DNA from 2 places in the Aquibium pacificum genome. Region 2 is predicted to be linked to the other one. Evidence: riboswitches for the same ligand, from Rfam matches in the RefSeq annotation. Region 2 holds a riboswitch; the other holds the start of a gene.
The links. Region 2 has a riboswitch for thiamine pyrophosphate ahead of ABGN05_RS28115 (YkoF family thiamine/hydroxymethylpyrimidine-binding protein). Riboswitches for the same ligand answer to the same signal wherever they lie in the genome.

Region 1: it holds a riboswitch for thiamine pyrophosphate, as region 2 does, so the genes downstream of both, thiB (thiamine ABC transporter substrate binding subunit) here and ABGN05_RS28115 (YkoF family thiamine/hydroxymethylpyrimidine-binding protein) in region 2, are expected to answer to the same signal.

What each region holds. Positions count from the first base shown of each region.
Region 1 is NZ_JBDPGJ010000002.1:871,904-875,271, reverse strand. It holds gene thiP (thiamine/thiamine pyrophosphate ABC transporter permease) at 1-516, opposite strand, end outside; gene thiB (thiamine ABC transporter substrate binding subunit) at 539-1,552, opposite strand; TPP riboswitch at 1,594-1,715, opposite strand; gene ABGN05_RS10635 (thiamine diphosphokinase) at 1,833-2,483, shown strand; gene ABGN05_RS10630 (ABC-F family ATP-binding cassette domain-containing protein) at 2,490-3,368, shown strand, end outside.
Region 2 is NZ_JBDPGJ010000009.1:165,076-168,443, forward strand. It holds gene ABGN05_RS28105 (mannitol dehydrogenase family protein) at 1-198, opposite strand, end outside; gene uxuA (mannonate dehydratase) at 520-1,722, opposite strand; TPP riboswitch at 1,866-1,977, shown strand; gene ABGN05_RS28115 (YkoF family thiamine/hydroxymethylpyrimidine-binding protein) at 1,968-2,576, shown strand; gene ABGN05_RS28120 (ECF transporter S component) at 2,640-3,221, shown strand; gene ABGN05_RS28125 (ABC transporter ATP-binding protein) at 3,214-3,368, shown strand, end outside.

The DNA.
Region 1 (3,368 bases), on a different contig from region 2:
GAGTTGGCTTGCCAGCCGCCACTGGTCCGCTGGTACAGAGTCGAGCGACTGCAGGAAGAGCCGCGTCGCGAGCGGCAGGTTGAAGAAGGCGTGGGCGACGAGAATGCCGGACAACCCGTAGATGCCGGGCCACCGGTCGCCTCCGAGCGCGGCGACCAGATCGGCGAAGTACCCCGCACGTCCAAGGAGCGCCAGCACGCCGAGTGCCGCGACCAGCGCCGGCAGCGCCAGCGGCACGGCGAACAGGCGCAGTAGTGCACTTCGGCCGAAGAAGGCCGGATGCCGAGACAAGGCCCGCGCCACGACGATCGCCGGCACCACCGAGACGATCGTCGACAGCACCGCCTGCAGGAGCGTGAAGCGGGCGACCCGGAACAGATAGGCGTCGAAGGCGGCGAGCGCGCCCTGCCAGTCGCGCGCGCCCTCGATCAGCAGTCCAAGAAAGGCGCCGCCGGCAAGCAGCGCGACGAAGGAAAGCGCTGCAGTGCCGAGCGGGACGGCACCTACGCGTGCCACGACGCTTTCCCGCGCTTCCGCCTCAGTCGCTCATCACCGAGAGCCACTCGTCGACCCAGGCCTTGCGGTTTTCCGCGACTTCCTCGGGGCTGAAGATCAGCGTGTCGTCCGGCTTCACCAGTGTGTCGAAGGCCGGGTTCAGTGGCTTCGACGTCTCGCCAGCCGGATACATCCAGTTCGCTTCCGGGATCGCGTCCTGGAAGCCCGGTCCGGTCATGAATTCCATGAGCGCCTTCGCCAGCGGATTGTCCGCCCCATGGGTCGTGATCCCCGCCACCTCGACCTGGAGGTAATGGCCTTCCGAGAACTTCGCCGCCTGGTAGCGGTCCGTGTCTTCGGCGATCATGTGGTAGGCCGGCGAGGTCGTGTAGGACAGCACCATCGGCGCCTCGCCGCTGGTGAAGAGCCCGTAGGCCTCGCTCCAGCCCGGCGTCACGGTGAGCACCCGGTCCTTCAGCTTCGCCCAGGCCTCGGCGGATCCGTCGCCGTAGACGGCCTTCATCCACAAGAGCAGACCCAATCCCGGCGTCGAGGTGCGCGGATCCTGGATGACGATCTTCTGTTCCGGATCGCCCTCGACCAGTTCCTTCAGGCTGGAGGGCGGCGTCTCGATTGCCTGCGTGTCGTAGACCACGGCAAAGTAGCCGTAGTCGAATGGCAGGAAGACGTCGTCCGACCAGCCGCCGGGCACCTCGACTGCCGGCGCCTCGACGCCGTGCGGCGCGAACAGCCCGGTCGCCTTGGCATCGGCGGTGAGGTTGGTGTCGAGGCCAAGCACAACGTCGGCCTCTGTCCGGTCACCTTCCAGCTTCAGCCTGTTGAGCAGCGCCACGCCGTCGGCGACCGAGACGAATTCGAGGTCGCAGTTGCATTCCGCCTCGAAGATCTTCTCGACCTGCGGCCCCGGGCCCCAGTCGGCGGTGAAGCTCTCGTAGGTGTAGACGGTGAGCGTATCCCTGCCGTCCTGCGCGAACACGGGAAGGGAGAAGACCGAAGCGGCCAGGGCCGCGGCGAAAAATCGGATGGTCGTGCGCATCGAGCGCCTCCTCTGGTTTCGAATGAAAGGAATTGAGGCGCCATTTGCGAGCGTCTAATCCCTCCGCCGGTACGAGCCGGATCAGGTTCAGCGGGTTGGCAGGGAAAACCCTTCGCCTCTCAGCCGGCCAGTCCAAGGACCGCCGGCACCCCGTTAGAGCGATCGGAAACTTAAGGCCGGCAGGGACAGACGGCAAGACCCTTCGAGGGACGAAGTCCGCGGGCCGGTCCCGAGTGCCGGCCTTCCTTTCTTCATCGGCGGCGTGATAGAGGCGGCGCGCATGTGCACCTTCGTCATCCTTCTCGGCGGCGACCTCGTCCGGACGCCGCGCCTCGACGCCGCGCTGTCCGGCGCCCGGGTGATCGCGGCCGATTCCGGCATCCGGCATGCGACGGCGCTCGGCGTGACGCCGGAACTGTGGATCGGCGATTTCGATTCCATCGGCGAGATCGACGTCGAACCCCATGCCGATGTCCCCAGGGAGGTCTATCCGGAAGAGAAGGACAGCACCGACGGCGAACTCGCGGCCGAGGCCGCGCTCGCGCGCGGAGCGACCGCGCTGGTGCTGGCCGGCGCCTTCGGCGGACCGCGCGCCGACCACGCCTTCCTCCACATGACCGCCGCCATCAGGCTGGCAGAGGGCGGCAAGCCGGTCGTACTCACCAGCGGTCTGGAAGAGGGCATGCCGGTCATGCCCGGCCGTTCGGAGTTCGACTATACCGACGGCACGCTGTTCAGCATCCTCGCCTTCTCGCCGCTGTCGGGCCTCAGCGTGTCCGGCGCCAAGTGGCCGCTCGAAAATGTCGAGATCGCCTTCGGCTCGTCGCTGACCATGTCGAACGAGGTCCGCGGGAAGTTGCGCATTACCTTGCGCGAGGGCCGCGCCCTGCTGCTCGCCCGCCCCGAAACACACCTCCCGTCCGCAGGTTAGAGCCGCATGGCGCCACCGCTTCTCCGTCTCGACAACATCCGCCTCACCTTCGGCGGCACGCCGCTGCTGGACGGCGCCTCGCTGTCGCTGTCGCCCGGCGAGCGCATCGCGCTGGTCGGCCGAAACGGCTCGGGCAAGTCGACGCTGCTCAAGATCGCCGCCGGCATGGTCGAACCGCAGGACGGCGAGGTCTTCCGCCAGCCGAGCGCCACCATCCGCTACCTGCGCCAGGCGGCGGACATGGAAGGCTTCGCCACCGTGCGCGCCTATGTCGAGGCGGGTCTCGGCCCCGCGGACGATCCCTACCGCGCCACCTACATCCTCGAAAATCTCGACCTGACCGGCGAGGAGACGCCGCAGACGCTCTCCGGCGGCGAGGCGCGGAGGGCCGCACTCGCGCGGGTGCTGGCACCCCAGCCGGACGTGCTCCTGCTCGACGAACCGACCAACCATCTCGACCTTTCGGTGATCGAATGGCTCGAGGAGGAACTGGCGCGCACCTCCTCAGCCTTCGTCGTCATCTCGCACGACCGGCGTTTCCTGGAGCGTGTGACCCGCGCCACCGTCTGGCTCGACCGCGGTCAGACCCGACGCCTCGACAAGGGGTTCGGCCAATTCGAGGAATGGCGCGATCAAGTACTGGAGGAGGAGGAGCGCGAGCAACACAAGCTCGGCCGCCAGATCGTGCGCGAGGAGCACTGGCTGCGCTACGGCGTGACCGCGCGGCGCAAGCGCAACATGCGCCGGCTCGGCGACCTCCAGTCCATGCGGGCGAAGTTCCGCACCCATCGCGGCGCGGAGGGCGTGGCCAAGATGACGGCGAGCGAGGCGGCCGAGAGTGGCAAGCTCGTCATCGAGACGAAAGGCATCTCGAAGAGCTTCGGC
Region 2 (3,368 bases):
ACCGGAGCGCAGGCTGACGCCGGTGATCATCCAGTCCCCACCCGAGGCACCGAGCGCATCGTCCGTGCAGACCGCCTGGTGCGCCTTGTGGAACGCTCCGGTGCCGATGTGGACGATGCCGGATTTGAGATTGGCGCGGTCGTAAGCGGGGACGGCGACGGTGGAGGGGAGGCCGGAAGTTTGCGAGAGACGGGTCATCGCGCGGCACGCATGGACAGATTTGAGGCGCGGGCACGCCGACCTCTCAAGAGACTGTCGGCTTCAGACATTTCCTGCATGGCCGGCGGACGGATCTTGCGTGACTTGAGGGCTGCACGAAGCACCCCCTCACCGTCTCGCGTCGCGAGCCACCTCTCCCCCTGCCCGGGGGAGAGGAATCGCGCCGAGGCGATCTCGCTCGAGTGTCGAAGTCCTGGTGCAAAGCCGACGCTGCGTTTCCTCTCCCCCGGGCAGGGGGAGAGGTGGCCCGAAGGGTCGGTGAGGGGGTGCTTGGCGATGCCTGCTAGAGTCATAACCGTCTCACCCCGCAAACTTCAGCCCCGCCATCACCCCGCGCAGTTCCGCCAGGCCTTTCAGCCGTCCGATCGCGGGATAGCCGGGCTGGGCGCCGCGGTGGAGGTCGTCGAGGATGTCCTGGCCGTGGTCGGGCCGCATCGGGATTTCGGCGTCCGCCCTGCCCTCGGCGCGTCGCCGCTTCTCTTCGTCCAAGAGCGCCGCCACCACCGCTACCATGTCGGTCTGGCCGGAAAGGTGCTCGTCCTCGAAGAACGAGCACGGCGTCTCCTCCGTGTCGCGGCGCACGTTACGCAGGTGCACGAAGTGGATGCGCGGCGCCAGCCGGCGCACCATCGCCGGCAGGTCGTTGTCGGGCCGCGCACCGAGCGAGCCGGTGCAGAAGGTGACGCCGTTGGCGAAAAGGTCGACGGCATCGAGAACGGCGACGTAGTCCGCCTCGCGCGACATGATGCGCGGCAGGCCGAGCAGCGGAAAGGGCGGGTCGTCGGGATGGCAGCAGAGCCTGAGCCCCAGCCGCTGCGCGTCCGACGCGACCTCGGTCAGGAAATCGATCAGGTTCTTGCGCAGCCTGTCGGGGCCGATGCCGTCATAGGTCGAGAGATGCTCCTGGAGTTCGGGCAGCGACCAGCTTTCGACCGCGCCGGGCAGGCCCGCGGTGACGTTGGCCGCGAGTTCGGTCTTGCGGTCCTCGCTCATGGCGCGGAAGCGCTTCTCGGCCTCGGCCGCGACGGCCGGCGAGAAATCCCCGGCGGCGCCGGAGCGTTTCAGGATGTGGATGTCGAAGGCGGCGAAGTCGAAGAGGTCGAAGCGCATCGCCCTGCCGCCATGCGCCACCGGCCAGGCGAGGTCGGTGCGCGTCCAGTCCAGCACTGGCATGAAATTGTAGCAGATCACCTCGATCCCGGCCCGCGCCAGGTTTTCAAGGCTGCGGCGGTAGTGGACGATATGGGCGCGCCAGTCGCCGGTCTGGGTCTTGATCGCCTCGGAGACAGGCAGGCTCTCGACCACCTCCCATTTCAGGTGGTTCATCGACCCGTCGGCGGCAAACGCCACCTCGCGCTGCCGCTTCTCGATCTCCTCGGGCCGCCAGATCTCGCCGGTCGGGATGTGATGCAGCGCCGTGACAATGCCTTCGACGCCGGCCTGGCGCGCATCGGAAAGCGTCACCTTGTCCTTCGGACCGAACCACCGCCACGTCTGCCGCATCGAACCTCCCCGGAAGCGCACGCATGTATCGGGTTTTTGGCCGACCGAAGCAAGCTTGCAGCGAATGGGGCGGGAGCGAGCCGTCCCCGCTGGCGGGTCAGATTTTTAAGGTTGCAAGCCCTGCCCCCGGCCACTACTACTTCCGACATCGACAGGGGTGCTCCGTATCGCCGGGGCTGAGATGCGGACGCCAAGCCCGCGGACCCTCAAGCTGATCTGGTTAATGCCAGCGGAGCGAGGCGAAGATGTTTTCCGGCGCACAGGTTTCCCTATATCCAATGTCCGACGATTTCGTCGGCATCATTCTCGGCGCGATCAAGGCGCTCGAACCCTACCGTCCGGACTTCAGGATCGAGACGGACGACGTCTCCACCCTCATCGTCGGTCCTCCCGAGCAGCTCTTCCCCGCCATGCGGGATCTGTTCGCCGCTGCTGCGGCGGGCGGCGCCCATTGCGTGCTCGCCGCCACCGTGTCGCGCGGCTGCCCCGGCGAGCCCGACGACCCAATCTGCACTCCGATCAACCCCAGCGGTCCGCAGACCGGCCTGGAGGAGCGCATCGCCGAAGCGCGGCGCGCGGTCGCCGCCGCCGCCCCGCTCGGCCGTGATATCGCGGCCCAGTTCTCCATCTATCCGCTCGGCATCGGCCAGCACATGGACGAGATCTACGGCTGCATCGAGTTCCTGAAGAGCTCCGGGGTGTTCGACCGCTCCAAGAACTTCTGCACCAAGCTGCGCGGAGACGTCGGCCCGGTCTTCGCAACGCTCTCCGAGGCATTCCTGCGCTTCGGTGCGCCCGATGGCCACGTGGCGATGGACCTCAAGGTCTCGGCCAACAGCCCCACCGTCGCCTGACGTCCTGCCGCCGAAGGCGGCGGCGCGCGGACCTCCCATCCCAACCCGAAAGGTACCACCGCCATGCAAGCCCCCAACGCCTGGACTCTGCGCGAAATCCTCATCGTCACCGTTCTCGGCGCCGTGTTCGGCGTCCTCTACCTGGCCTGGGTGCAGGTCTGGCTCGTCGCCCAGGCGATCTTCGGCGCGATCACGATGGACGTGGTGATGGGCTTCTGGTTCATCGTCTCGATCATCGCAGCCGCGATCATCCGCAAGCCCGGCGCCGCGCTCCTGTCGGAGGTGCTGGCGGCCGTGGTGCAGATACTGCTGGGCAGTCCGGCCGGCCTCCTGCTCCTTTTGACCGGCCTCGTTCAGGGTGCCGGTGCGGAAGCGGTGTTCGCCGCGACCCGCTGGCGCGACTACCGCTTGCGCGTGCTGGTCATGGCGGGTGTCGGCGCGGCCGTCTTCTCCTTCGTCTACACATGGATCCGGTTCGACTACGGATCGTTGCAGCCGGGTCTGCTGATCGCCATGTTCGGGCTGCGCTGCCTCAGCGGCGCGCTGCTCGGCGGCCTCGCCGGCCATCTCGTGACCGAGGCGCTCTACCGCACCGGCGTCCTGTCGGGGCTGGGGATCGACCGGGCGCGGCGGGCGCATGTCTGACGGGCACGACGCGCTCGCCTGGCGCGACGTCCGCGTCCGGTATCCCTACCAGTCAGAGGACTCCGTGGGTCCGGTCTCGCTCGCGGTGCGCCGGGGGGAGCGGCTGCTCCTTCTCGGGCCGTCCGGCGCGGGCAAGTCGACCCTGCT